4 regions of the Solibacillus ferritrahens genome follow, and region 1 is predicted to be linked to each of the others. Evidence: riboswitches for the same ligand, from Rfam matches in the RefSeq annotation. Region 1 holds a riboswitch; each other region holds the start of a gene.
What was found. Region 1 has a riboswitch for S-adenosylmethionine ahead of metA (homoserine O-acetyltransferase MetA). Riboswitches for the same ligand answer to the same signal wherever they lie in the genome.
Positions count from the first base shown of each region.

Region 2: linked by a shared signal. The riboswitch ahead of SNE38_RS11870 (O-acetylhomoserine aminocarboxypropyltransferase/cysteine synthase family protein) and the one ahead of metA (homoserine O-acetyltransferase MetA) in region 1 are both predicted to bind S-adenosylmethionine.
Region 3: linked by a shared signal. The riboswitch ahead of metK (methionine adenosyltransferase) and the one ahead of metA (homoserine O-acetyltransferase MetA) in region 1 are both predicted to bind S-adenosylmethionine.
Region 4: linked by a shared signal. The riboswitch ahead of SNE38_RS00270 (methionine ABC transporter ATP-binding protein) and the one ahead of metA (homoserine O-acetyltransferase MetA) in region 1 are both predicted to bind S-adenosylmethionine.

Region 1 is NZ_JAXCLE010000012.1:19,171-26,802, reverse strand. It holds gene plsY (glycerol-3-phosphate 1-O-acyltransferase PlsY) at 265-867, shown strand; gene SNE38_RS12565 (HesB/YadR/YfhF family protein) at 975-1,265, shown strand; gene SNE38_RS12560 (YczE/YyaS/YitT family protein) at 1,375-2,001, shown strand; gene SNE38_RS12555 (ABC transporter ATP-binding protein) at 2,126-2,896, shown strand; gene metA (homoserine O-acetyltransferase MetA) at 2,933-3,874, opposite strand; SAM riboswitch class I at 4,071-4,179, opposite strand; gene SNE38_RS12545 (nucleoside-diphosphate sugar epimerase) at 4,245-5,000, opposite strand; gene SNE38_RS12540 (AAA domain-containing protein) at 5,016-7,632, opposite strand, start outside.
Region 2 is NZ_JAXCLE010000011.1:14,743-22,374, forward strand. It holds gene SNE38_RS11845 (EamA family transporter) at 1-806, opposite strand, end outside; gene SNE38_RS11850 (DNA-binding protein) at 925-1,155, shown strand; gene SNE38_RS11855 (hypothetical protein) at 1,427-2,440, shown strand; gene SNE38_RS11860 (homoserine dehydrogenase) at 2,539-3,525, opposite strand; gene SNE38_RS11865 (hypothetical protein) at 3,754-4,152, opposite strand; gene SNE38_RS11870 (O-acetylhomoserine aminocarboxypropyltransferase/cysteine synthase family protein) at 4,341-5,645, opposite strand; SAM riboswitch class I at 5,765-5,879, opposite strand; gene SNE38_RS11875 (DASS family sodium-coupled anion symporter) at 6,236-7,632, shown strand, end outside.
Region 3 is NZ_JAXCLE010000025.1:29,748-37,379, reverse strand. It holds gene SNE38_RS17455 (NUDIX hydrolase) at 1-335, shown strand, start outside; gene SNE38_RS17450 (alpha/beta hydrolase family protein) at 319-1,098, shown strand; gene pckA (phosphoenolpyruvate carboxykinase (ATP)) at 1,226-2,812, opposite strand; SAM riboswitch class I at 3,013-3,129, shown strand; gene metK (methionine adenosyltransferase) at 3,457-4,653, shown strand; gene SNE38_RS17435 (gamma carbonic anhydrase) at 4,760-5,272, opposite strand; gene SNE38_RS17430 (alpha/beta hydrolase) at 5,409-6,212, shown strand; gene SNE38_RS17425 (alanine/glycine:cation symporter family protein) at 6,345-7,632, shown strand, end outside.
Region 4 is NZ_JAXCLE010000001.1:44,860-52,491, reverse strand. It holds gene SNE38_RS00295 (acyl-CoA dehydrogenase family protein) at 1-466, shown strand, start outside; gene SNE38_RS00290 (arsenate reductase family protein) at 799-1,155, shown strand; gene gcvH (glycine cleavage system protein GcvH) at 1,235-1,615, shown strand; gene SNE38_RS00280 (toprim domain-containing protein) at 1,708-2,034, shown strand; gene SNE38_RS00275 (thioredoxin family protein) at 2,042-2,344, shown strand; SAM riboswitch class I at 2,406-2,509, shown strand; gene SNE38_RS00270 (methionine ABC transporter ATP-binding protein) at 2,667-3,695, shown strand; gene SNE38_RS00265 (methionine ABC transporter permease) at 3,688-4,356, shown strand; gene SNE38_RS00260 (MetQ/NlpA family ABC transporter substrate-binding protein) at 4,517-5,323, shown strand; gene SNE38_RS00255 (LysR family transcriptional regulator) at 5,400-6,302, opposite strand; gene gltB (glutamate synthase large subunit) at 6,421-7,632, shown strand, end outside.

The DNA of each region.
Region 1 (7,632 bases):
CTAATCGTACTTTCAAATATGCATGATGTCAATGTTTGAGCGTACTTTTTTAGGCTTTGCAAAGACTAATTGTATCATCAAAAACCGACGTTTAAAAGCCTATCCTTTAATAGTTGATAAACAAATGTAACTTTTTCCCTGTTTCCATCCTGTTATTACGAAAAAATAATACCTCTTTCCTTCTATTAAAAAACATTGTAGAATATTCATAACATACTATTAGTACCAACTAATAATTCTGACATTTGAAAGGAGCACAACTTCTTGATCAACGCTTTAATAATTATTTGTGCTTATTTAATCGGTTCCATCCCATCTGCATTATGGATAGGGAAAATTTTTTATAAAACAGATATCCGAAAGCAAGGCAGCGGTAATTTAGGCACTACGAATACATTTAGAGTTCTAGGTAAGAAACCTGGAATTGCTGTACTGCTACTTGATATTTTTAAAGGGACAGCAGCAGTTTTATTGCCGCTGTTAGCAATTTTCAGTGATAGTACTGTTCATCCACTTATTCTTGGTATCGTTGCAGCAGCGGGGCATATGTTCCCGATATTTGCGAGCTTCCGTGGCGGTAAAGCCGTAGCGACAAGTGCTGGTATCATCTTAGGTTATAATTTGCCATTATTCCTTGTTTTACTTACTGTATTTATCATTTCATTAAAAACGACAAAAATGGTGAGCTTAACTTCAATGATTGCATCAGCAGTGGCGATCATCTATGTAACGATTAATTGGATTGTTACGGGTGAATATGCGCTCTTTATTTTAGTAGCAATTTTAGCTTCCTTTATCTTTTATCGTCACCGCGAGAATATTATACGCATTAAAAATGGAACTGAACCAAAAATTAAAGGTTTTTAACATGCAGGCTGAAGGTTTATACTTCAGCCTTTTTTGTTTCGTTTTAGCAGGCGCGGGTTTTGTAAGTTTTTTTCATTTCCTGCATAATGACAATAGAGGTGAATTGTATGGAAATTAAATTAACTGAAAAAGCAGTCGAATGGTTTAAAGAAGAAATGGAAATAGAACATGGAGACTATATTCGCTTTTATGCACGCTATGGGGGCTCATCTCCCTTTCATGAAGGATTTTCGTTAGGAATGACACGTGAGCAGCCCCATGAAATAGGGATTGAAACCATTATAGAGAATGTACACTTCTTTATTGAAAAATCCGATGAATGGTTTTTTAGTAACCATCATCTAATTGTAGACGTCGATGAAACAACTGATGAACTTAGCTATTCATATGAAAAATAGCCTTCAAAAAGTTATAATATTTTAAATATATTGTAAATCCGTTTTTCATCCTTGTAATCGATATAATGTGTAAAGATATTGATTACAAGAAGAGGGATTACAATTGAAAGTGAAACAAGGATTTTATTGGCGCTGCCTATTTTTTATCGCAGGGATTATCGTTTTGTCACTAGGTGTTGCCTTAACGATTAAAGGACAAACAATCGGTGTAGGTTCATGGGACGTGCTCCATATAGGACTTTATAAAAATCTCGGTTTAACAATCGGGGCTTGGTCCATCATTATAGGGTTAATTATTTTAGCGATTGACTCTATGTTATCAAAAAGACTACCAAAAATAGGTACCTATTTAGATATGTTTTTAACGGGGATTTTTATTGATATCTTTTTGTATGTGCTACCTAATGCACACAACCTTTTGGAGCAAACTTTATCGTTTGTAGTAGGTATAGTGCTACTAGGTATTGGTTGTGGTATGTACATGGTGGCTAACCTCGGTGTTGGACCACGTGATACTTTAATGCTGTTATTAGTCCGTCGCCTAGGCTGGAGCGTGAACCGTGCACGTACGACAATGGAAGTATCAGTTGCTGTTGTAGGCTTCATTTTAGGCGGTCCTGTTGGTATAGGGACAGTATTTATGGCATTCGGCTTAGGACCGGTTGTTCAATGGGCCCTAAAATGGAATGAAAAGCTGTTTTACCGTGCAGCAGGTGTAGAAAGTGCCGTAATTTAAAATGAGAAGAAAGCGAACATAGTAGGTTTGCTTTCTTTTTTTTATTAACAATTGTTACAATATTCAAAAAATACTTCCGTAATTAAAATAAATCCCGCATAGTAGTAATTGGAGGTGTTTTTTAATGATACAGATTGAAAATGTCCAACTATACCGGAATGAAAAAGTAATTTTGAATAATTTAAGCTGGCATGTACAAAAAGGACAGCATTGGGCCATTTTAGGCTTGAATGGTTCAGGAAAAACAACCTTGTTAAAAGTAATCAACGGCTATATTTGGCCAAACAAAGGTAAAGTGCAAGTACTGGGTGAAACTTTCGGCAATACATATATCCCTACCCTACGGACACGCATCGGCTGGGCAAGCAATGCAATGATTGATAGCTTCAACTGGCAGGATAATGCAATCGAAATTGTGCTCAGCGGAAAATTCGGTGCGCTCCGTCTATTTAATGACGTGTCCAACGAGGAGATTGAGCAGGCACTATCCTTTATGAAACAGTTTCATTGTGATCATTTGGCAAATAAATCATTTGAGCATTTATCACAAGGTGAACGTCAACGTGTACAAATTGCACGTGCTTTAATGGCAGAACCAGAAATATTAATATTAGATGAGCCATGTGGCGGACTTGACCTTATAGAGCGGGAAAACTTACTACAAAAGATTGAGCAAATAGCCAAGTGCGATAACTGTCCTACACTTATTTATGTAACGCATCATGTAGAAGAGATTTTACCTTGTTTTAGCCATGTACTGTTAATGAAAGATGGTGAAAGCGTAGCTGCAGATACTCGCGAAGTCATATTGAATGAACAATTGCTGAGTGACTTTTTTGGCCGTGAAGTAAGTTTACAAATAGAACAAGAACGTGCATGGCTTGCAGTAAAATAAAAATGAGCCAGCAAGATATTCCCTTGCTGGCTTTTCTTATATGTGATATTCGATATTTTCCTCAACAAAATGCCATTCATAAGGTGTTTCTTGGTATACGTAATAGTTTAACCAGTTGTAGAATAACAGATGTGAATGGGCACGCCATACATTTTTAGGTGCATTTTGTGGGTCATTATTCGGGAAGTAATTAATCGGAACTTCCGTATTTTCCGGATCCTTTTCAATATCACGGAAATATTCGTCCGATAGAGTCGTCGCATCATACTCTAAATGGCCTGTAATCATGATATGCTTATTGTTTTTTGATTGGACGATAAATACACCGGCATCGTCCGAATAGCTAAGCAGACGCAAATCTGGGTGTGCACGGACTTCATCTATTGAGACAGATGTATGGCGTGAATGAGGTGCAACATATTCATCACTGAAGCCCCGTACTAAATCGACCGTTAAATCTGTTATCACATGCGAATAAACGCCGGAGCATTTTTTAGGCAGCTCAAACTTCCCGATACCGAAATGATGATACAGTGCAGCTTGTGCGCCCCAACATATATACATGATCGATGTAACATTTTGATCGGCCCAGTCCATCACATCGGTAATTTCCTTCCAATAGCCTACATCTTCAAATTGCATTTTCTCTACTGGTGCACCAGTGATAATAAGACCATCATATCGGCGGTGCTTAATCTCATCGAATGTTTGGTAGAACGTATCTAAATGTGATTTGGAAACGTTTTTGGATTCGTATGTAGCGGTATTTAAAAATGTAACATCTACCTGTAGTGGTGTGTTCCCTAGTAAGCGCAATAATTGGAGCTCGGTTTTTTCCTTTTCCGGCATTAAATTGAACACTAAAATATTCAAAGGTCGAATTTGCTGAGTTTTCGCACGATCTTCCTCCATAACGAAAATCTTCTCTCTTCTCAGCAGCTCACCGGCAGGTAAATGTTTCGGAATATTAATTGGCATTGCACTTTCCCCCTCTAATCTTTCTAAATAATCTTGGCTTAATAACGCAAAGCTTTTTCGAGCTTCTTTCCTTTCAAATAAATCATTGTAATAGCCGCAGGGGTTTGATCATTGGAGCATGTAATCGAATACTTGCCGAAAAAACACAAAAAACCCCTCATTCCAGCACAACAGAAATGAGAGGTTTATATACCCGTTCTTATCTGCCAAGGTCATTGCCTTGCTGGAAGTAGCACCTTTCTAGTTGTACTAGAGGTTGCTGAAGCATCTACGGGCACAGTTCCCTCCGCTTCTCTTGATAAGACTATTAAATTGACACTAGTGTAACACGGTAGTGTAAGTTTTGCAATAATTCAAAAAATATATATATTTACTCAGGATTTAAATGCTCTTTCTCATAATTAAATAAAATCGTTTCAAGCCTTTCATCCCATGCACCTGTTAACGTATTATACACACGCATAAAGTGGCGGTTTTCCTTTTGATCCATAAGCGAAAAACATAGAACCGGAATATCATTAATTTGAATTGATTCGGTCGATATAACTTTTGTAATAAAAGTTGGGACCTCCTGTTCTGCCAATGGTTGTTCGCTTAACTGTCGCTGAATAAATTCAATCAGCATCGATTCTTCAATCGCTTCAATTTCCTCGTTTTCAATCGTCGGAAACGGTTCAGGAAACTCCTCTAAATCAGAGAACTCCTCTAGGTCCCCTTCCAGCAGCTGTTCATGAATCGGGCTATATTGTACAAAATGACTTGTTTGCTCAAGCTCCTCTTCAAAAATACCCGATTCAAGCTGCGCCATTCCTTTTGCCGTAAGTGTGAACACTTCATTTTCTTTTTCAATCATGCCCATTCGTAACATTTTATTCGTTAAATCATGGATAAATAACGGTTCAACTAATAAAATTTCCGCTAAAAGCTCGACATTATTCAGCTTCGCCTTCTGAAATGAAATTAGCATCATCTTCATTAAAATATCCATCGCATTCCTCATAACAGGATGATAGTGCACTTCCAACGTATGAATGGGAATGGCGTATTGCATCTGCTTTTGAATTTCGATGTTTGGATTTTCGTTAAGTTCTTTTTGTAATTGTCCGGTTATGCTGTTTAAATCCACTGTATACACCTTTCCTTACATTGCAAAATAGCCACTTTGCTCTTTTACTGTATTTAATACATGGGAATACATATCGCGTGTTTTCGCATGTTTTGGACGCTGTGTAAACATATCGGTACTGCCGATCATAATAAGCAGTTCACGTGCGCGGGATAATGCTACATTTAGACGGCGATAATCTTTGGCAAACCCAATTTCTCCGCGCTCATGGTCATGATTACGCACCATACTGACGATAATGACATCCATCTCCATCCCCTGGAACTTATCGACCGAGCCTGTGCGGATGTGTAGATGCGGTAAGCTTAGTTCCTGTTCGATGAGACGATTTATGCGTCTTACTTGCTCGGCATAAAACGAAATGACCCCAACAGATTTCTGAGCACCTTGCGGGATTAATCCTTCCGCTTTTGCTTTTTCAGTCGCTTCATTCATTTCCAGTAATTGCTGTTTAATCTGATCAAGCTCCGCTACATTGAATAAGCTTGACCCTTCTTTTACACGCTGTTCAAAATACGGCTTTTCATTCGGAATATCCAGCCACATTAAATGATTTTTCCGCGTAATTTTAGAAGTTTGCAGGAAGTGATCACGTACAGCATCCGAATCTTCCAAACCACATTGCAGGCTTTCCTGTTCATTTTCATAAAACGGTGTGATAGTTGACATAATATTTTTATGCATACGATATTGAAGAGCAAGCATAGTTTTATTTTGAGTTGGTAAGTTATTATAAAGGCGTTCGAATAAAGATTCTTCCAGTAATTTTTCAAGTTCACGTTTTTCCTCAAAAGTCGTACTTTCTTTTACAACTTGCTCCAATGTTTCTTCAAACGTTGCATCCCCTACAAGTGGCGGTAATTGATGATGATCTCCTACTAATATGATCTTTGAGCCCTTTAACATCGGTAAAAGTAGTTCAGGTGGCGTCGCCTTAGATACTTCATCAATAATGACAACATCAAAAGTTGGATAGTTGTCCATAAACTCTTTATTTGCCGACGCTACACATGTCGTGCCAATGACATTCGCATGCTTCACATATAATTTTCTGATTTCATCTAAATCGTGCGCATTCGCATTTTTCAGTAAGCCATACCACTCGTTTTGAAGCTCGGCTGTGACGGGCAGTAAATCGATTTTCACTTGTAATGTTGCAATTTGCGCTGTGAAATGCTCAATTTTTTCGTTTACAGCTACAATAGCTTGTTCTGGATTTAGCTTCGTTAATTGTTCAAGCTCTGTACGGCGTTTTTCGAGTTGCACGCCTTCACTGTTGATTTCTTTAAAGCGTGTAGTCATGTCTTCAACAGTGGCAGTGCCAAGTGCAATTTGTTCATCCAGTACCGCAAGTTCTTCTGCTTTTTTACTGTGCTGAAGCTCTAATCTTTCTCGATTTTGGCGCTGTGTTTCAAATTTCATTTGCTCTAGCTCGTTTGTAGCGAGCAAATCTTCAAGTTCATCCGTTGTATGGCTAACGACGATTGATGGATCTACATTTCCTTTTACGGAATCAATTTGAGTTTGAGTTGCAGCAGCTTCTTCCTGTAATTTTTGAAGGACCTGTGCTTTTTCGTCATTTTGCTCCTTGAACTGAAGCGTTATTTCTTCTTTTAGCTTTTCAAAAATAAGTACAGTTTCACGAATCGAATCCATATACTTATTGTTCAGCTGATCAATATATTGCATGCGCAAATGGATACCTTGGATAGAGCGTGTCCCGTTTTGTGCATTAACTTTTCGGTCGCGGAATGCCATGCTTAGTTTTGTTAAAAATTCCTGTACCTCTTCAAGTGAATAATGATGATTCATTTCCAATTGATCTGGCGTCACATGAATGCCCAGTGCTGTTTCACTGTAATTCAGTGCTTTTTCAAGCCGCTCTTTTACATCCTTTATAGGCTTATATTGCTCCATTTGGGGCTGGATACGCTCAAGAGCAGTAAGTAATCGATCCATTGCATAGTTGCGGCGAATATTATATTCAGTCATGAATGCTTCAATTTCATAAACTTTTTTCAAAGAGGCTATTTTGTCGACTATCTTTCCATATTCCGAAGTTTCATTCGCACGTTCGATTTTTAATTGAATCCCTTCATACTGTTGCTCATAACGATGAAGAAGCGACTTGTATTTACTTTGTGCAATTTGCTTTTCATAGTCTATTTTCGCTTCACTTAACTTTTGCTGCTGTTCTGTAAGCTGTACAACAGTCATTCCATCTGCTAATTGCTGTTCGAAGTTTGCGACTGTTTCAGCTGTTGTACTTTGCGCTGTTTGTAGTTTTTCGAGTTTACGTTCATTTTCCTCAAGTTCTTTCTTGCATAACGTCAACTCTTTTTTTAATGCACTAATTTTTTCCGCCAATACATGGAGTTCAGCTTTCGCCGCTTCTTTTTGCTGGATTTGCTTTTCAAGTTCTAGCTTTTGTTCATTTAGCGCTTGAATTTCCTTTTGTGCATGTTCAATTTCTTCATTTAAAAGCTGTTCTTTTTTTGTATGCAATGAAATTTCATGACCGATCGCGTTAAACGTTTGCTCCTGCCAATACGCTGCTACATTTTCTTCAATAAACTTTTTGCCTTCTTCTTCAATACTTTCTGTACGTCCATAACGAAGAATTCGAATATCC
Region 2 (7,632 bases), on a different contig from region 1:
ACGCCAATCCAAGCTACAAATGTTAAATGCTCGCCTACTAAAAATACGCCAAGTAATGCTGCTGTTAAAGGTTCGGCCAAGCTTAATGTCACTGCAGCGGACGAACTGATTTTCTTTAATCCGCCTAAAAATAATATGTACGCCAAACTCGTTGCAGCAAGCGCCATAAATAGCATTGCCCAAAGGTTTACGCCTTCTGTTACCCAACTGAAACCATCCTTCGCTGCCAATGGCAATAAAAATAATGCGCAAAGTATAAAGGTCATCGCAACCGCGGGTAACGTTTCCTCGCGTTTCATCAGCTGCTTACTTACATTCGTATACAGGGCAAACATGAAGCCTGCTGCCAGCGCCAATGCAATTCCAACAGGGTTTATCGTTGTATCTCCCTGATTCATAAACAACAGTAAGCAGCCGACAATCGCCAACACGGTGGCAATTGCCCAAACAAGTGTTGGGCGTACTTTCCAAAAGGCCCATTCGATTATTCCTGCAAATACTGGTGAGCTTCCTATTGTCACAACAGTCCCTACCGCCACACCTGTAAAACGGACAGATGTGAAAAACAAGCTTTGAAATAAAGCAATCGCAATCGCAGCCAGAATAGTCCACTTCCATGACCATTGACGAAACGAAATTTTCTTCATAATAATAACTGCGATCAGTAAAACTCCCCCGCCAATTGCTGAACGAATACCAGCAACTGCGAATGAGGAAATACCTTCTGTTAAAAATGTTTGTGTCGTACCGACTGTCCCCCAAAGCATCGCAGCCAATAAAACAAATATGTACGGTAAAATATTCACTATTACACCCCGCTTTTATAACCATTATGCTATCATACGTTGAATAGCCAATCGAGATGAACTTTCTCTAAATTATATTTATAATAGAATTAACCCAAAATTAAAAGGAGGCATCATGATGTATAAATCAGTCGAACAAACTGCAAATGATATAGGCATGCCGGAGCACCAGATTCTACAATACATTTATGCTGGTCGTATTAAAGCAGTGCATGATGGTGAAAACTTTTTAATTAACAGTGCGCAATTTGAAACGTACCATCAGCAGCTTGAGCGAATAAAAGAGGAAATCGAGATTTGGAAAAACACTCCTATCCCAGAAGATGTGGATATTAAGGATGAGGACTAAAGAAAAATGCAAAATCTACTCTTAGAAAAGAGCCTCGGACATAAGCCAAAAACGCCATTTTTCTCCCTGAGAAAAATGGCGTTTTTTTGCTGGCGTAAAATATCCGTTTCTTAATAAGAGTCTTTTCCTTATCCAAGCTCTTTTCGTAATTTAATTTATCTAATTCTAAGAAGCTTACTTAACCAATTTATGTTAATATTAAGTATTATTTACATAAAAATAACTAGGTGGAATTCTAATTTACATTAAAAGCTCTATAAGGGGGATTGTAATGAGAAAGTTTTTATTAGGAGCAGTATGCTTTGCAGGTATACTGAGTGGATGCACTCAATCAAATACAGATCAGACTAAAGAGATACATGATTTAAAAAAACAAGTGGACCAGATGTCACTAGAAAATGAGGCTCTCAGAAAAACGATAACGGATGAAAGAGAAGCACTCGAGGTAGCAATGAATGAACAAGCAAACAGTGATTATTCAACTATTTCATCAAAAAATATCGAAAAGTATCCCCAGACTCTTTATAAGAAAAAAAGCTTAGATATTGATGAAGATGGTGAAGAGGAAATTATTGAATTGTACGTAAATGCAGGAAAAATGGAGAATGGATTATTCGCTTGGGACGATGGTCAGAACTGGTTGTTGTTAGTGCAAGATGGTGAAAATTCTTACCCGCTATTTGATGATTATATTCAACTAGGCTCCCTGGATTTTAGTACCGCAACTTTTGATGGAAAGCCGGGAATTGTGATGCATATGACGCAGCACAGTAATATCATTATCCAAAAAATCACTTACGATCAAAAGGTAAAGGGACTTCAAAAGGAAACCTTTTATAAAAAAGAGAATATGAACGATTATTATAATCCACCCGCTTCCTATGCTCTTTTTAAAGATGCTTATGAACTTATGGGCATAGCCTTTGAGAAAACGGTCCCAATACAAGAAGCCAGTGAAAATACCCTTCAGGACCCTCAGGAGATATGGTATATCATAGAGCCGGTCTTACAGGAATTTAGAAATGCTCAACATCTGTTCGAGCTAGCCTTTACCTTGAATCCTGAACTAAATGTTTCTTTAAACGGTCCCATTACCTTTCTTAACGAAATGATTATCAACACACCAACAGCCGTTCAAGTGGATCAGTTAAAAACGATTTATAGGATGATAAAAGAGAGTGAGATACAAGAGTTAATTATAGAAGAAAACAATCAACTACACCCATCTGTTAGAGACCTGTTTCAAAAATTTGATTCTACCCTTAATGTACAGCAGAGTTCGTAACAGCAACCTAAAGACACCATTGTTTCTAAAGAGGAACAATGGTGTCTTATACTTCATGGATAATATTTAATTCATTAAGTGAGATAGCTTCTCTTTTGTTAAATTGTTACTGTAAAACCTGCCCGTTTGCCAATAATCTCCGCATAATCTTCTACCATGACACTTGCTGTCGGATACATACCTGCTCCTGGTCCGATTACGGATAATGTGCCGATATAGTCTGTTTCCATCGTTACGGCATTAAAGACATCATCTACCGGATAAAGTGGATGTTCATTATTTACTAAGAGCGGTGCAACTTTTGCATGAATTGTACCATCTTCCAGCTTTTCAACTTCTGCCACATGACGGTATCGTAGCCCTTGCGCTTTCGCATCGGCTACTTGCTCGGCTGATATTGTATCAATGCCAATCACTTCTACATCTGCCCAGTTTGGTTGTTCTCCAAATGCTAAGCTTGATAAAATCATCAGCTTTTTAAAGGCATCTTGACCCGAAATATCATTAAATGGATCTGCTTCTGCATATCCTAATTGCTGTGCTTCATTTAATGCCTTTTCAAAGCTCCAGCCCTCCGCACGCATTTTCGTTAAGATGTAGTTTGTTGTTCCGTTCAAGATTCCCTGTACGCATCTTACTTCATTTACAAGCAGGATATTTTTCATCGTTTTTATAATAGGTACACCACCTGCTACAGTTGCCTCAAAGCCAATGAATACACCATTTAACTTTGCTAATGCTTCAAGCTCTTCGCCCCGTTTAGCAAGCATGACTTTATTTGCTGTAATGACATGACATTTAGCCTCAACAGCTCGTTTTAAGTAAGTGAATGCAGGTTCTTCATTTACAATCGCTTCAAATACAACTTGCAGGCCACTTTCCTCCAGTACGTTATCCATCGATTCGGTCATTAAATGCATCGTTCCCGGTACACGCTCGCGACTAGCATCAGTCACTAAAATCTTCGCGACCTCCAGTTCTACACCCAGCTTTTCGCGAAGCTCCTGCCTCTTCTCATTTAAAATATGGTAAATTCCCTGACCTACTGTGCCAAATCCTAAGATCGCTGCCTTGATTGTTGCCATTGCCTTTCTCCTCCAAATTCTTAACACATATATATTGACGAATAATTCAAATAATTTATCTTAAAGAAATTCTATCCTATATAATACATGAAAACAAGGAGAATCTCTCCTAGAAGGACATTTGTTTACTGTAAACGGTCAAATTTCATTTAAATTCTATTGTTTAATAGCTAAATTGGGTAAACAAAAACACTAGCAGAAATTCTCTGGCTAGTGTTTAAAGTTATTTTATACTGCTACATTTACGGAATTATATACGCGCAAACGATGCGCATTTAAAATTTTTGTCATAACAAGTTCTTCTTTTACGGAGTAATTTGGCACCGCATATGGACGTTGCACTAACTGGAACTCGCCGTATTTTAAAAACCATTCGCGTGCAGGAGTTAAAATATGTGCACTTCCATGAATGTTATACTCCTCATCCACTTCCTTTATGACATAGCCTGTTGTTTCTAGATTGTGAGTTTGTTCTGAGAAAGCACTATGCCCAAAAACCTTTTGCCACATGACATTTACATCCGCTAAAATTTGCTGAATTGCACAAGCGTTTATATATTCCTTTACTTCGTTTAATTCATAAATAATATAGGCTGCTACATTTTGTGCACTGTATACTTTCCCCATGTCGAACAACTCCTTTTCTTTCAATAATGCTGCAACATTATTTCAAATATTTTGGTTGGTAGTTTTATTATTCCAATTGTATTACTAGGTATTAACTTTGTCAATAAAACTTATATAAATAGTAGGGATTAATTTTCTAAAAATTGCTTAGCTTCTCGAATGGGAAAAGCTAAGCCTTTTTTAAAGTTTTATGCGTTTGTTTCTGCGCCTACTTCAGCCGCAACTTTCGCTAATGCCTGTTCTAAATCCGCGATAATATCTTCTGCTGCCTCTAAACCGATTGATAAGCGAATGAGCTCCTCTGAAACACCGGCTACTTTTAATTCTTCTGCAGATAATTGTTGGTGTGTTGTACTAGCAGGATGGATAATTAATGAACGGGCATCCCCAACGTTTGCTACATGCGAGAACAATTCCACGTTATCAATTACTTGGCGACCTGCTTCACGTCCGCCTTTAATGCCGAACGTAATAATCGATCCAAAGCCGTTTTTCAAATATTTCTTCGCCAAATCATGTGTTGCAAAATCTTCAAAGCCGTTGTAATTTACATATTCCACAAATGGGTGGTTTCTTAAATACTCTGCAACTTTTTGTGTATTTTCGTTATGTCGGACAATACGCAAATGAAGCGTTTCTAGTCCTTGTAGGAAATTAAATGCCGCGTCAGCAGATAATGTTGGACCAAAATCACGCAATAGTTGAACACGAAGCTTTGTCGCAAATGCAGCGCCTGCTGTGTCAATCCCGTAGCGTAGGCCATGGTAAGAAGTATCCGGTTCCGTAAATCCTGGATGTCTTCCTTGCGTCCAGTCGAATTTCCCGGCATCAACGACAATCCCGCCAATCGTCGTTCCATGACCGCCAATCCATTTTGTTGCAGAATGAATGACAACATCCGCGCCGAATTCAATCGGATTACTTCCATATGGGGAAGCAAATGTGCTGTCGATTAATAAAGGAAGACCATTGTCATGAGCGATGTTTGCTACCGCTTCAATATCCAGTACTTTCAAGCTTGGATTTCCGATAATTTCAGCAAAGATTGCTTTCGTCTTATCAGTAATTGCCGCTAGGAAATTTTCCGGATTTGATTCGTCTACAAACTTGACCGTAATGCCGTAGCGTGGCAATGTTGTTGCGAATAAATTGTATGTCCCTCCGTAAAGAGAACCTGCTGCGACAATTTCATCTCCTGCACCGGCTACATTTAAAATGGAGAATGCCACTGCTGCTGCGCCAGATGATAGCCCTACTGCAGCTGTGCCACCCTCAAGTAAAGCAACACGTTCTTCAAATGCCCCAACTGTCGGATTCATAATACGAGAATAAATATTGCCCGTTTCCTGTAATGCAAATAGACGTTGCGCATGAGCAGTGTCATTGAATGCATAGGCAGTTGTACGATATACGGGAACTGCAATTGCCCCCGTCACAGGATCTGGCTTTTGCCCCCCGTGCAATAATAAAGTTTCTGGTCTTAAATTCGTCACTCTAATAACCTCCTAAAAATTATTCGATGGTGAAATCGGTGTTTTTGAGGAGGATTTTTTAAATGAAAAAAACCCCCTTCAGTTAAGAAGAGGGTTTTGCGTATGAGCAAGTTTGCCTCCTCTTATCTTTCAAAATGACTGTCCATTTTGTAGGATGTAGCACCTTAGTCAGTTGATCACTCACTGGTTGCCGGGCATCTCAGGGCCTATTCCCTCCGCCGCTCTTGATAAGAGATATGTGATTTATGTTCCATCGTTGATTTTCAGTATAAAACAGAGTAATTCTATAAGTCAACCAAAAAATTAAAATTTTCTGATTTTAATTTTATTCTCAAAAATGGTTTATCTCCCTACACTAAAATAATTATACTCTTCTATACAATTTCTGCTTAAAACAAGATTTTTCTCAAGATATTTATTCACCAAATATTAACATTAATCATTTTTCGGAAGTGCTATAATCATAATTGTTAAAGGATTTCCCCTACAATTGGAAATAAAGAATACGTTTGACTTTTAGAAAAATGGGTATATTTTTTCTTATTAATTTATTATTTAACTAAAACTTTAAATGAAGTGAGGCGTTACGTATGGCAACAGAAGCGACAAGTAAACGAAATTTAAAACCTGTATGGATAGTTTTAGCGTTTGCAGCACTCATTACAATTGTTTTACTTCCAAATAGTGGTGGAGATCTTCCCGTTGTTGGACAACGAGCATTAGCTATTTTAGCATTTGCCGTTATATTATGGGTAACCGAAGCCGTAGCCTATCCGGTTAGTTCTGCAATGATTTTGGCATCCATCGCTGTTTTATTGGGTTTGGCTCCGAGTATGGAAGATCCTTCTGTACAAATGGGTACAAATGAAGCATTAAAATTAGCATTAGGTGGATTTAGTAGCTCCTCCGTTGCATTAGTCGGAGCCGCATTATTTTTAGCGGCAGCGATGCAAATTACAAACTTACATAAGCGTATTGCACTGTGGGTTTTATCGTTGGTTGGAACAAAAACGAAAGCATTAGTAGTTGGCGCAATTTTAGTAGCAATTGTATTAGCCTTTGTTGTACCAAGCGCGACCGCTCGTGCTGGTGCAGTTGTACCCATTCTATTAGGGGTTGTCGCTGCATTTGGTTTATCAAAAGAAAGTAGACTTGCGGCGTTGTTAGTTATTACCGCTACTCAAGCTGTTTCAATTTGGAATGTGGGGATTAAAACTGCTGCTGCGCAAAACTTAGTAGCACTTGGTTTTATTAACTCTGAATTTGGAGTCGATATTTCCTGGGGCAGGTGGTTTATGTATGCTGCGCCGTTTTCTATTATCATGTCATTTGTATTATTCTTCGTTATGATTAAATTAATAAAACCAGAAACGGATAATATCGCTGGCGGAAAAGAAATTATCGGTGTGCAATTACAAGAGCTAGGTCCATTAAAACGCAAAGAAATCACGTTAATCATTACATCTATTTTATTATTATTCTTCTGGTCTACAGAAGGAAAATTGCATCCATTTGATACAACAACAATCACCATATTGGCAATTGCCTTTTTACTGACACCTAAAATTGGTGTATTCAATTGGAAAGAAGCTTCTAGCCGTATTGATTGGGGTACATTGATTGTTTTTGCAGTTGGTATTTCACTCGGAACGACGCTTTTAAGTACAAAAGGTGCCGCATGGCTGTCCGATACGATTTTCGGTTCTCTTGGATTAGATACAATGCCTATTTTAGCTACCATTGCATTAGTTACTGTTTTCAACATTGTCATTCATTTAGGTTTTGCATCTGCGACGAGCTTGGCTTCCGCACTAATTCCCGTATTTATTGCATTGGCTATTAGTTTACCGATGCCTGTAGAAAACCAAATTGGATTTGTGTTAATCCAGCAATTTGTTATTTGTTTCGGATTCCTATTACCAGTAAGCGCGCCACAAAACATGCTTGCTTATGGTACAGGCGCATTTACAACAAAGGATTTTTTGAA
Region 3 (7,632 bases), on a different contig from region 1:
GGCGTGGTGTTGAGTTTCCTGGAGGAAAGCAGGAGCACGATGAAACACTAGTGCAAGCAGCTATCCGAGAAGTATATGAGGAAGCCAATGTAATAATCGAGGATGTTGAATGGTTCGCTTACTATATTGTTCACGATAATATTCCGTTTTGCAAGGCGGTTTTTACAGCGAAAGTAAAGGAAATCGAGCCCTTTGTAGGAGACTATGAAACAGAAGGTATTTTGTGGTTAACGGAAGAGGAGCTTTGCCAACAGCCAAATTTAAGCTTCTATATGCGAGATGAAGGTATGAAAAAGATGCTGCAGGAAGTGAAAAATTATGAACGCCAATGGTGAAATTTTATCAATGCATCAATATCCTTCCCCAAATCCGCATGTCCGTTTGGATGAAGTAACATATTGGTCACAAGGGTTGCGTGTGAAGGGATTGCTCGCACGTCCTAAAGCACATGGACAGTATGAAGCCCTTTTATATTTACGTGGAGGTTTACAATCAATTGGGATGGTTAGGCCTGCTCGTATCGCCCAGTTTGCGATGCACGGATTCGTCGTATTTGCCCCCTATTACCGTGGAAATCGTGGAGGGGAAGGAAAAGACGAATTTGCGGGTGATGACCGCCATGATGCAGTTTTCGGTCTTGATGTATTGAAACAATTTATTCGTGTTGAAAAGGTGAATTTGTTTGGTTTTTCTCGCGGAGGCTTAATGGCTCTATGGACAGCAATATTACGTAATGATGTAAAATCTGTCGTAACATGGGCTGGCGTCTCTGATGCAACAGCAACATATTGGGATCGTATCGATATGCGTCGTGGATTAAAAAGAATAGTGGGGGGGACTCCAAATAAAGTACCAGAAAACTATGAAAGCCGTACGCCATTATACAAAATTGAAAACGTTCAATCACCACTATTGATTATACATGGAGCTGAAGATCAACATGTCAAAATTGAACATGCCTATCAATTGGAGCGATATATGAAAGGCGAAGGGAAACAAGTTGAGACATGGTATTCATCTAGGCTGAAACATCATTACCCACCGAAGCTGAATAGAGAAACAGTGAAAAAAATCTGTGAATGGATGAAACAACAGTAATTCAAAAAAGGGATGCAGTGTGAAAATACACTACATCCCTTTTACTATGATATATTTTTAAGTTTGACGTCGTAGTATTAGTGCAGACTACATCGTCAAACAATATGTCGAGCTAATCATTAGTAATTTATACTAATGGACCGCCTTTTTTCACGATAGCTTCATCAACATCGGCAAATTTCGTGAAGTTGTTTTTAAATAGCTCTGCAAGTTCAGTAGCCTTTTTGTCGTATGCAGCAGTATCAGCCCATGCAGCACGAGGATTTAATACGCTAGAAGGTACTCCTTCAATAGCTACTGGAATATTTAAACCGAATACTCCATCTTGTGTTGTTTCAATATTGTCTAATTCACCGTTAATGGCAGCGCGTACCATTGTACGAGTATAGGCAAGTTTCATACGGTTACCAACACCGTATTCTCCTCCTGTCCAACCTGTGTTTACTAAGAACACTTGTGAACCATGCTCGTCAATTTTCTTACCTAACTGATCTGCATAGACTGTTGCAGGAAGTGGAAGGAATGGTGAACCGAAGCATGTAGAGAATACTGGTTCTGGCTCAGTAACACCACGTTCTGTACCTGCTAATTTTGAAGTGAAGCCACTTAAGAAGTGGTACATCGCTTGCTCTTTCGTTAATTTTGAAATAGGAGGCAATACGCCAAACGCATCAGCTGTTAAGAAGACAATTGTGTTTGGATGACCTGCTACTGATGGTAATACGATGTTATCAATGTAATCGATTGGGTATGCAACACGAGTATTTTCTGTTAAAGAACCATCATCATAATCACAAATACGTGATTCTGAATCAACCGCTACATTTTCCAATACAGAACCGAAGCGAATTGCATTGTAAATTTCTGGTTCATTTTCAGCGGAGAGGTTAATTGTTTTTGCGTAACATCCACCCTCAATGTTGAAAACACCATTATCAGACCAACCGTGTTCATCATCCCCAATTAATTTGCGGTCGCAATCAGCCGATAAAGTTGTTTTACCAGTACCTGATAGACCGAAGAATAATGAAACGTCGCCTTTTTCGCCAACGTTAGCAGAGCAGTGCATTGGGAAAATACCTTGTTCTGGTAATAAGTAGTTCATAATCCCGAAAATTGATTTTTTCATTTCGCCAGCGTATTCAGTACCACCGATTAAGATGATTTTCTTTTCAAGAGATGTTATAATAAATGTTTCCGAACCAGTTCCATCTACTTCTGGATCTGCTTTAAAGTTTGGAGCAGAAACAATTGTAAAGTCAGAGACATGTGCAGCTAATTCTTCTGCTGTAGGACGGATGAATAATTGATGACAAAATAGGTTATGCCAAGCATATTCGTTAATTACTTTAATCGATAATTGAGAGTCTTTGTCAGCACCCGCAAAACCGTTGAATACAAATAATTCATCGCGTTCTTTTAGGTAGTTTACAACTTTGACATAAAGCTTATCAAATACTTCTGAAGAGATAGGACGGTTAACTTTACCCCAATCTATTTTATCTTTAGAGTTCTCTTCTTCAACGATATATTTATCTTTAGGTGAGCGACCAGTATATTTACCTGTTTCAGCACGTAAAGCGCCTTCAACAGTTAACATTGCTTCTCCACGTGATGTAGCTTTTTCAACTAATTGTGGAACAGATAATTGAGTTTTGATGTTTTCCCCGTTTAAAAGTTCTTTCAGCTCGTTAGCAATTTCTACCGAATTCATCTATTAAATACCATCCTTTTTTATAGTATTCCCTTATAGTAGGGGAGTTGTTTATTAATTCAAAAATAGTATAACACATTGAAGGATATAATCTATACTAATTATGAATTATTTTTTGTGGAATTTTTAACTGTTTAAAATCGGACAAAATTTATTGACAGCCTTTATTTTTTTAGGTAGGATGTGTAATTGAACGGATACTCTTATCCCGAGCTGGTGGAGGGGCAGGTCCCTATGAAACCCGGCAACCTGTGCATATTATATGCGTGTTGGTGCCAACCTGATGCAAGGGCAAAATTACCCTTGAACGATAAGAGTGAAAGGTAACGAAGCATATATATCCTTTCCTCACGCGTGATGAACGCGGCTAATGAGTGAAAGGATTTTTTTGTTTAATATGAATTGTATATAAATAAGAAATGACCTTTCAAAACCTCGTGTCAAAGCAATTAAGCTTGACGTTTATCGTGTCTCGCCTTGCAGTAAAATATACTGCTCTAGAGACTTGATTGGTAAAACCATTTTCTACTCTGAAAAGTAGGATTTACTTTATCGAAAATATAAGCGGGCATGGGTAATGAGTACCGTATCGTTTTCGTTTTAAAATATAAAACAATTGCCAAAGTGAATTAGGAGGAAATGACATGAAAAATCGTCGACTGTTTACATCAGAAAGTGTAACGGAAGGACATCCAGATAAAATTTGCGATCAAATTTCGGATGCCATTTTAGACGCCATTTTAGCAGCAGATCCAAATGCACGTGTAGCTTGTGAAACTACGGTAACAACAGGCTTAGTATTAGTATCTGGTGAAATTACAACTACTACTTATGTAGATATGAAAGGGATTATCCGTGATACTGTAGCAGAGATTGGCTATACACGCGGGAAATATGGTTTTGATGCAGAGAACTTAGCTGTACTAGTTGCAGTTGGTGAACAATCACCGGATATTGCACAAGGTGTAGACCAAGCGTTAGAAGCACGTGAAGGTTCAATGACGGATGATGAGTTAGAATCAATCGGTGCTGGAGACCAAGGTTTAATGTTTGGTTACGCTTGCAATGAAACGCCTGAACTTATGCCTATGCCTATTTCTTTAGCACATAAATTGGCGCGTCGTTTAACGGAAGTACGTAAAACAGGAGAATTAACGTATTTACGTCCAGATGGTAAAACACAAGTTACTATCGAATATGATGAAAATAATATACCGGTCCGTGTTGATACAATCGTTATTTCCACACAGCATGATGAAGAAGCAACATTAGAACAAATCCAAAAAGATATTAAAGAACATGTAATTAAACCAGTTGTTCCTACTGAATTATTAGATGAAGCAACTAAATATTTCATTAATCCAACAGGTCGTTTCGTAATCGGTGGTCCAAAAGGTGATGCTGGTCTTACAGGTCGTAAAATCATCGTAGATACGTATGGTGGTTACGCACGTCACGGCGGTGGTGCATTCTCTGGTAAAGATGCAACGAAAGTAGACCGCTCTGCAGCATATGCAGCGCGTTATGTTGCAAAAAATATCGTTGCGGCAGGATTAGCGGATCGTGCAGAAGTTCAACTGGCTTATGCAATCGGTGTTGCGCAGCCAGTATCAATTGCAGTAGATACATTCGGCACTGGTAAAGTAGAATCTGCCAAAATCGTAGAATGGGTACGTGAGCTATTTGATTTACGCCCGGCAGGAATTATTAAAATGCTGGATTTACGTCGACCAATCTATAAACAAACAGCAGCATACGGACATTTCGGACGTACAGACATTGATGTACCATGGGAAAATACAGATAAAGCGGCTGAACTTAAAGAAAAAGCCGGACTTTAAAGAGGAAAGGAGCGTTCAGTCAAATGGACGGCTCCTTTTCTATTATTATGGAAAATAATATACTTCCTTCATTTATATGGTAGGTGAGTTGAAAGATAGCGAAATGTCATTTCTGTAGTGATTTATAGTATTGTCCCTTCGCTACGTATTCATTAATTATGCGATCCATATCTGCCCGGTCCTCTGCATTTACTTCACGTACAACTTTTGCTGGGCGCCCCATAGCAAGAGAATTGGGAGGAATCACTTTTCCAGGTGGTACGAGACTGCCTGCACCAATAAATGCTCCTTCACCTATTTCTGCACCATCCAAAATGATGGAACCCATACCGATTAAAGCGCGTTCTCTTATTGTACAGCTATGTAATGTTACTTGATGACCTACTGTTACTTCATCTTCAATAATGAGCGGATAGGCAGGGCTTTGGTGAAGACAACTTAAATCCTGAATACTAACTCGATCTCCAATAATTGTTTTATTCACATCACCACGTATCACTGTATTAAACCATATGGAAGTATTTTCCCCTATTGTCACATCGCCAGTAATTGTTGCATAATCAGCAATAAAGGCAGTTGGGTGAATATTTGGTGATTTATCTTTATAAGGGTATATCATGTTCAATTCCTCTTTTCTTTTATAGAATGTATTATAGCTATTGTAATCGTATCAAATCACTATTAATTTTCAATTATCATCTTTTAACTTTATATAATAAATTATAGCAGACTGTTTTATGTAAGGAGGATTGACCATGTGGAAATGGGAAACAGAGCATCAACCAAAAGCCGTAGTCGTTATTCTACATAGTGCATATGAACAGCATCGGTGGTACGCATGGTTAATCGAAAAATTTCGGAGTGCTCGCTTCCATGTAGTAATGGGGGATTTGCCTGGGCATGGTGAGCAAGGAAAGTATGCAAGATATCATGACGAAAATTTTGAAGAATACTATAATTATACAAAAGTGTTATTAAAGGTTGCTCTAGAATATAATTTGCCTCTTTTTATTGTAGGTAATGGATTAGGCGCATCTATTGCAGCGTACGTGCTGCAGAAAAATAAAATAGAATGCGCAGGTGTTGTCCTTACATCACCGTGGCTTCATTTTAAATTAGCGCCTGGGAAACTATCCAATGCATTATCAAGCTTTAGTGCTATAACATCGAATGTGAAATTAAAACATGAATTGAGCATACAATATTTCACCCGTAATACAGATGTATTGATGGAGTTAAAGGAGCAGTTACCATTAAATAGTATGGTGACTGTTAAATGGTATCGGGAATGGCAGCAAATGACACGAATAATCCGTGATCCTGAAAATAAATTCCCTGATATTCCACTGTTACTAATGACTGGGGAAAATGATAAAATAACGGACATTAGTACTTCTAAAAAATGGATGATGGAACAAAAACTTTCAGAATTTCACTATAAACAATGGAATGGATGCCTGCATAGCTTGTTTTTTGAAGTGGAACGTGAAGAAGTTTTCCGGTACACAATTGATTTTATTAATAATGTCTTAAGAGACCTTGGATATATTGTAGAATAATAAAAAATCTAACAAAAGTCGAATTTTGTTAGGTTTTTTTTTAATTTTAGCAAAAAAATATATCGAAATTTTAGAATATTTGTAATATACTAAATTTCTAATTAATACAATAGTTCAACAAGGGGGTAAAATATGGATTTTATTAATGATTTTGTAGGATGGGCCAATAATATATTATGGGGTCCTGTAATGATTTACGGTATTTTAGTCGTAGGTTTGTTCTTTTCAATCCTGACAAAATTTGCTCAAGTCCGGTTAATTGGGGACATGTTCAAGTTAATGTTTAAAGGAGAAAAATCAGAGGCAGGTGTATCTTCGTTCCAGGCATTATCCATTGCTTTGTCTGGTCGTGTCGGTACAGGTAATATCGTTGGTACAGCTACAGCCATCGCGTTCGGTGGTCCTGGTGCGGTATTCTGGATGTGGGTTACTGCATTTATTGGAGCATCAACAGCCTATATGGAATCGACTTTAGCGCAAATCTACAAAGAAAAGAAAGATGGTCAATATCGTGGTGGACCTGCATTCTATATTGAAAAGACAACAGGTATTCGTGCCTTAGGTATTATTTTTGCCATTGCGATGATTGCATCTGTTGCATTTTTAATGCCGGGTGTTCAGGCAAATGCGATTGCCGGCGCGGTAGATAATGCATTTGGAATTGAACCTTGGATCACTGGTTTAGTTACAATTCTTTTGTTGGCGGTTATTATTTTCGGCGGTGTTAAGCGTATTGCAAATGCTGCGCAAATTTTAGTTCCATTTATGGCATTAGCTTATTTATTGGTAGCGGGTATTATTATTATTATGAATATTACAGCTGTGCCTGATGTATTTGCTTTAATTTTCCGTAGTGCCTTTGCGACAGATGCTGTATTCGGCGGGATGATCGGGAGTGCAATTTTCTGGGGTGTAAAACGAGCGATTTACTCAAACGAAGCTGGTCAAGGTACAGGGGCACATCCTGCTGCCGCAGCAGAAGTATCACATCCAGTAAAACAAGGTCTTGTTCAAGCAGCATCAGTTTATATTGATACACTATTAGTATGTTCTGCAACAGCATTAATGATTTTATTCATGGGTACATACAACGTACATGACGGTAGCCAAGACGGTCCATTAATCGAAGCAAAAATGGATGAGACAATTACTTATTCAGGCTTTACTCAAGCAGCAGTAAATGACGCGTTCCCATCTTTAAATAACTTCGGATCTGGATTTGTAGCGATTTCATTGTTCTTCTTTGCTTTCACTACATTAATGGCATACTATTACATTGCGGAAACAAATGTTTCGTATATGCTAAATGGGAATGCCAGAAGGATAGGAATTTTCTTAATGAAATTCGTATTATTGGCTTCAGCATTTTACGGCACTGTTAAAACATCGGATTTAGCTTGGGCATTCGGTGACGTAGGGC
Region 4 (7,632 bases), on a different contig from region 1:
ATTATTAATGCTTATGCCGGAAGAAATCGGTAACGAAGCATTAGAGCAAGAAAAATATTTAGTGAAAAATGCGAAGAAAATTGCTGTACTTGCAGCAGGTGCAGCAGCACAACGCTACGGTGCCAAACTAGATGCAGAGCAAGAAATTCTAGTAAACATTGCAAACATTGCGAACCAATTATATGCAATGGAATCTGTAGTGATCCGTACACAAAAAGCAATTGAGCGTGACGGTGAAGGAAAAGCGGCACAAAAAATTCTTTATACACAAATCTTCTGCCAAGAAGCATTTGCAGAAATCGAAAAAGAAGCAAAAGAAACATTAATCGCTTCAGTTGAAGGCGATGATGCACGTATGATCTTATCAGCATTACGTAAATTAACACGTAACAACCCTTACAACTTAATTCCGAAAAAGCGTGAAGCAGCAGCGAAATTAATCGATGCTGAAAAATATGTAGTTTAATAGATAGAATATAATCGGATGCAGGAAGCTGTATCCGATTTTTTCTACGGAATAGATTTTCTAATAAAACGAAAAAAGTTCTAATATACTTTAAACGGTGCTAATTTAAATCGCATGTTCTAATAAAAGTGGCTGTTTTTCTAATATGTTTTCAAAAGTTTCGAATAAGAAAATGATTACTTCTTAAAAGCATTCGAGATATTCTAATATCATCAAAAATCTTCTAATATTAATTAATTTCAATATAACTCCCACAATGTAATTCCAATTTTGATTTGTTTTTCTATATCCGTTACAATAAGGGAAAATCAATGGTAAAGAGGAGTTCATTTATGACAGTGAAATTTATCCAATATCCAAAATGTACTACATGTAAAAAAGCACAGAAATGGTTAGATGAAAACGATGTTCAATATGAAAATATTCACATTGTTGAACAAACGCCTACTAAAGAACAACTTAAAGCGTATTATGAAGCGAGTGGGGTACCTTTAAAGAAATTCTTTAATACTTCAGGTATGAAATATCGTGAGCTGGAACTAAAAGACAAATTGCCTTCAATGTCTGAAGATGAGCAATTGGAGTTATTAGCTTCAGAGGGTATGCTAATTAAGCGTCCGATTGTAACAGATGGTAAAAAATTAACATTAGGTTTTAAGGAGTCTGACTTCTCGGAAACATGGAAATAAACCGGTATTCACGTTGTATTTCCGAACGAAATATGGCAAAATGAAGTTGAATGTACTACATAATAATGGAGGTTTTTTAATGAGCACACCTAAAGAATTACTTTATTCAAAAGAGCATGAGTGGGTAAAAATGGAAGACGGCAAAGCAACAATCGGGATTACGGATTTTGCGCAATCTGAATTAGGGGACATCGTGTTTGTCGAGTTACCGGAAGTAGGCGACGAAATTTCAAAGGATCAGCCATTCGGCAGTGTAGAATCTGTTAAAACTGTTTCGGAACTTTATGCGCCAATCTCAGGTAAAGTTGTTGCTATTAACGAAGAACTTTTAGACAACCCAGAATACGTAAATGAATCTCCATACGGAACTGCTTGGATGGTTACGATTGAAGTAACAAACGATGCAGAAGTTGAAGAATTAATGGATGCAGATGCTTATTCTGCATTAATTGAACAATAAATATTTAAACACCAAAGCCTAAAAGTTAAAGGTTTTGGTGTTTTTTTGATATTGTATAGATAGCCGTAATTGATGAAAGGAAGCGTATCTTTATGGGAAAATGCATTGTAGTTGAAGGACGAGCTGATAAAATGAGGTTAATACCCCTATTGGCTGAAGAAGTTACTATTCTTTGTACAAACGGAACAATAAGCGAAGTCAATTTAATCGAATTACTAGAAGACTATGAGCATTATGAAATTGTAACAATGTTTGATGCAGACAAGAATGGTGAAAAGTTAAGAAAACTAATGAACCGAGCATATCCTGAAGTAAAACAGCTTATCATACCTCAAGAATATGTAGAGGTTGAAAAAACGCCTACTATAATTTTACGGAACTTATTAATACAAGCAAAATTTTCAATAAAAGAAGGATGACTTATATATGGAACAATGGTCAAGAGAGCAGTGGGAACAAAATATACAACAATATGATCAAACAGCATTTTTTCTATACACTCCAATGTGTGGTACTTGTGAGATATCTGAAAAAATGCTAAAAGTAATCGAGAAATTACTACCAGATTTACCATTAGGTATGGCAAATATCAATTATATAGAAGGTTTGGCCAACGATTTGAAAATTGAAAGCGTACCTTGTTTAATTGTTTCTGAGAATGGAAAAGTGATAAAAAAGTTATATGCATTTAAATCCGTACCATTTTTGTATGAAATATTAAAAAAGTAATTGACGTCTTCTCTTTAGCATGATAAAGTAACAGACATAATAATAAAACTTAATAACGTTACTCTTATAAAGAGAGGTGGAGGGAAGTGCCCTATGAAGCCCGGCAACCAGCATTTTATGCAAAGGTGCCAATTCACACAAAGTTTAAACTTTGAAAGATGAGAGAACGGTTTACCGTATAAATTTTTATGTGAAACCTTTCTACTTGTCGTGAGTAGGAAGGTTTTTTTGGTGTAATTTTATTTTCGAAGATGCGAAAAAAACACCAAAAACATTATATTGAAATTACAGGTAGGTTATTTCAAGAGAAGGGGTACAACGCATGATTGATATACAAAATATCACGAAAGTATATAACACAAAAAACGGTGAGCTTACAGCGGTAGACAATGTTAGCTTATCCATAAAAAAAGGAGAAATATACGGTATTATCGGCTACAGTGGTGCTGGTAAAAGTACAATGATCCGCCTATTAAATGGTCTGGAAAAACCTTCAACAGGTTCAGTTATTGTAGGTGGACAGGATATTTCTAAAGCTTCAGGGGCAAAGTTAAGAGAAGCACGCCAAAAAATTAGTATGATATTTCAGCACTTTAATTTGCTTTGGTCACGTACAGTCGAAGAAAATATCGCATTTCCTCTTGAAATCGCAGGTGTTTCAAAAACTCAGCGTGAAAAGCGAGTAGAAGAGCTTATTGAACTTGTAGGTTTAAAAGGAAGAGGAAGAGCCTATCCATCTCAACTTTCAGGTGGTCAAAAACAACGTGTCGGTATAGCCCGCGCATTAGCGAACAACCCGGAAGTTCTACTATGTGATGAAGCCACTTCAGCACTTGATCCTGAGACGACGGATTCGATTTTAGAGCTATTACTAGATATTAATAAAAAGATCGGTTTAACAATTGTATTGATTACCCATGAAATGCATGTTATTCGCAAAATCTGTAACCGTGTGGCTGTTATGGAGGCAGGGAAAGTAGTGGAACAGGGAGATGTGCTACAGGTTTTCCAAAATCCACAAGCGCCGATCACAAAAAATTTCGTTTCACAGGCTTCTGGGGAAACACAGGAAATGCAAGCCTCACTAGAGCAAATCTTAGCGAACTATCCAGCAGGGAAAATTGCCAAATTAACATTTGCAGAGGCAACGACAGAACAGCCGGTTATCTCTCAGATGATCAAGCAATTTGACATAGTTGTTAATATCGTTCACGGGAAAATCTCCAATACAACTGGTGGTTCATTCGGTACGTTATTTATTCATATCGATGGTGAGCAACATGAAGTAGAGAAGGCATTAAACTTCTTAACTAAGCAGGAAATTCAAACGGAGGTGATTGAGCATGCTTAATCAATTATTTCCGAACGTTGACTGGGGTAAAATGCTTGATGCAACATACGAAACTGTTTATATGACAGCTGTAGCGACAGTCATTACATTTATCCTCGGAATTCTAATAGGAATTGTATTGTTTTTAACAAGCGACAACCAGTTATGGGCAAATAAAATCGTTCACTTTTTAACAGGATCACTCGTAAATATTTTCCGTTCGATTCCTTTTATCGTATTAATTATTTTGTTAATTCCATTTACAAAGTTTTTACTGGGAACAATTCGGGGTGCCAATGCAGCATTACCAGCGCTTATTATCGGAGCGGCACCATTTTATGCCCGCATGGTATTAATCGCACTAAGAGAAATTGATAAAGGTGTTATCGAAGCAGCGCGCTCGATGGGAGCCAAAACATCGACTATTATTTGGAAAGTACTAATTCCGGAAAGCTTACCAGCACTAATTTCCGGTATAACAGTAACAGCAGTTGCTTTAGTCGGCTATACAGCAATGGCTGGCATTATTGGAGCAGGTGGACTAGGGAATTTGGCGTTCCTTGATGGATTCCAGCGTAACCGTACAGATGTCACGCTTATGGCGACAGTCTTAATATTAGTTGTAGTATTCATTATTCAATATATTGGTGACTTTATTACGGTAAAAGTGGATAAACGATAGTTCGTGACTTACAGGTCATAATTATATAAGCCAAAGTTTTTTGAACAATAATAAACGCAAACTTACAAGAGTGCGCGTTTATACATTCAATTTACTGAATATAAAAATTGTTCGGTTAATAATGGCTAAAAATAACAAATAGAGATAGGGGTAAAAACAGATGAAAAAATTATTATCAAGCATTATTTTAGGAGCTTCAGTCTTAGCATTAGCAGCATGTGGAGGAGATGACGATACACTAAAAGTCGGTGCTTCAAATACACCGCACGCGGTAATCTTAGAAAAAGTAAAACCAATTTTAGAGGAACAAGGCATTGAGCTGGAGATTGCTACATATACAGATTATGTCCTTCCGAACCAAGATCTAGAAAATGGTGATATAGACGCAAACTACTTCCAGCACATTCCCTACTTCGAAGCACAAAAAGCAGATTTCGATTATGATTTTGCAAATGCTGGTGGTATTCATATCGAGCCAATCGGCGTATATTCTAAAAAGTACAATTCATTGGATGAACTTCCTGAAGGGGCAACGATTTTACTGTCAAACTCAGTAGCAGATCATGGACGTATGCTTTCATTACTTGAAGCACAAGGTCTAATTACATTAGCAGATGGTATTGATAAAACAAAAGCAGAAACAAAAGACATCGTAGATAATCCGAAAAACTTCGTATTTGATGCAAACACTGCAGCTGAACTATTAGTGCAAATGTATGAAAATGAAGAAGGTGATGCTGTATTAATCAACTCGAACTTTGCAATTGATAATGGCATTAACCCACTGGAAGATTCAATCGCAATCGAATCAAGTGAATCACCGTATGTAAATATTATTGCTGTAAAGTCTGGTGAAGAGGATTCTAAAGAAATTAAAGCATTAGTAGATGCATTACGTTCAAAAGAAATTCAAGATTTTATCCTTGAAGAATGGGGCGGCTCTGTAGTACCAGTTTCAGGCGAATAAAATATATGGAGTTGCTTTATTTAGGCACTTACTGCAAAGAGATTAGCTGAGAAGATTCTCAACTAATCTCTTTTTTTCATTGGAATCTTGTTAAACGTGAGTAAAATTTAGACACAAAATCTACAAATACTTGTTCAGATGGGGCGAGGTCGCGGGTCGATGGTGCAATAATGCCGACTGTCCGTCTTATGGATGGAGTTGCAATGGGTACTTTTACTGTCATACGAGGCGTGGAATCGTATAAAGAGCTTTCTGGTAAAAGTGTGACCCCAATTCCAGCTGCTACAAGCCCTTTCAAAGCGTCCATATCTTCTCCTTCTGAAGTAATGGTTGGCATAAAACCTACAGAGCGGCAAGCGTCTACAGCTACTTTATTTAATATATAACCTTCTGGAAAAAGGACAAATTGATCAGTTCGTAAATCGACTAAATTAATCGTATCCCTTTTTGCCAATGGATGTGTTGCGGGCAGTAATGCATGAATACTTTCGCTAAATAAAACTGTTGTATTAATTGATTCATCTTTAGGGGGTAAAGGGCCTAATAACGCTAAATTAAGTTCCCGATTTTTAACGGCTTCGATTAAATATTTATAAGAACCTTGGCGCAAATGGAAAGCGATGTCCGGATATTCCTTTTTGAATGCGGAAATGACTGATGGTAATACATAGCTTGCTAGACTTGTTGGAAACCCAACTTTAATAACCCCTTTTGCCGGGTCTAGGTATTCTTCCACTTGTTTAGCGGCAAAATCAATTGCCTTCAGTGCGGTAATGCTATGTTCCAAAAAAGTTTTACCAATCGGTGTCAGTTTGACGTTACGTCCAATACGCTCGAAAAGTGCGGCTCCAAGCTCTTCTTCTAAATTGGCGATTTGTCTGCTGATTGCAGACTGGGCAACGTGTAGATGCTCAGCTGCCTCTGAAATATGTTCTCGTTCTGCTACCTCGACAAAGTAACGTAATTGTCTTAGTTCCACTAATCCCACCCCATTCATCTAAAAAATAGATTGTTTATATCCAAACTATATATTGTTTATATTATTTCGAAAACTTTAAAATGTAAATACGTTATTGAAAGAATGAGGGGGAATTAATATGAGTTTTCACCAGTTGCCAGGAGCACAAGGTTTATATAATCCACAGTTTGAACATGACGCGTGTGGCATCGGAATGTACGCTAACATAAAAGGGAAACCATCACATACGATTGTAAAAAAAGGTTTAGAAATGTTATGTCGTTTAGAGCATCGTGCTGGACGTGGAGGGGACGGTAAGACAGGCGACGGAGCAGGATTAATGGTACAAATTCCACACGACTTCTTTAAATTAAATTGTCCGGAAACTAACTTACCTGAAAAGGGAGCTTACGGTGTAGGGCAAATTTTCTTTACGAACGATGAAACCGAACGTACGAAAATTGAACAAAAAATGAACGAATTAATCCAACAAGAGGGTCAGGAACTTATCGGTTGGCGAACTGCTCCCATCAATAAAGAAAATTTAAGTGAAATTGCAAAATCTACTGCACCGGTTGTACGACAAGTATTTATAAAAGCTCATTCACAAAATCAACAAATATTTGAACGGAAATTATATATTATACGTAAACAATTGGAACATTGGGCGGTTGAGCAAGGTTTCGAACTTTATATCCCAAGTCTTTCAAGTCAAACAATGGTATTTAAAGGTTTATTGGCGCCGGAAGAAGTAAGCGAATTTTATATTGACTTACAACATGAAAGCTTTGTTTCTGCTTTAGCGCTTGTTCATTCACGTTACTCAACGAACACATTTCCGTCCTGGAAACGCGCGCATCCAAATCGTTACATCATTCATAATGGTGAGATTAACACATTACGTGGGAATATTAACTGGATGCGGGCACGTGAGCAACAATTTGTATCACAGGCTTTTGGAGAGGATTTGCAAAAGCTGTTACCAATTATCGATGCAACAGGCTCAGATTCTTCCATGCTTGATAATGCGTTCGAATTTTTAGTATTAGCAGGACGCTCACCGGCCGAGGCAGCGATGATGATGATTCCTGAGCCATGGACGGAAAATCCGCGCATTGAAGAAGACCGTAAAGCATTTTATCAATATCATGCTAGTTTAATGGAACCATGGGATGGACCGACAGCTATTTGCTTCACGGATGGTAGACAAATTGGAGCAATATTGGATAGAAACGGCTTACGTCCAGGAAGACTATATGTAACAAAAGATGATCATGTCATTTTCTCTTCTGAAACAGGTGTTGTTGATTATGCAGAAGAAGATATTTTATACAAGGACCGTTTAAGTCCA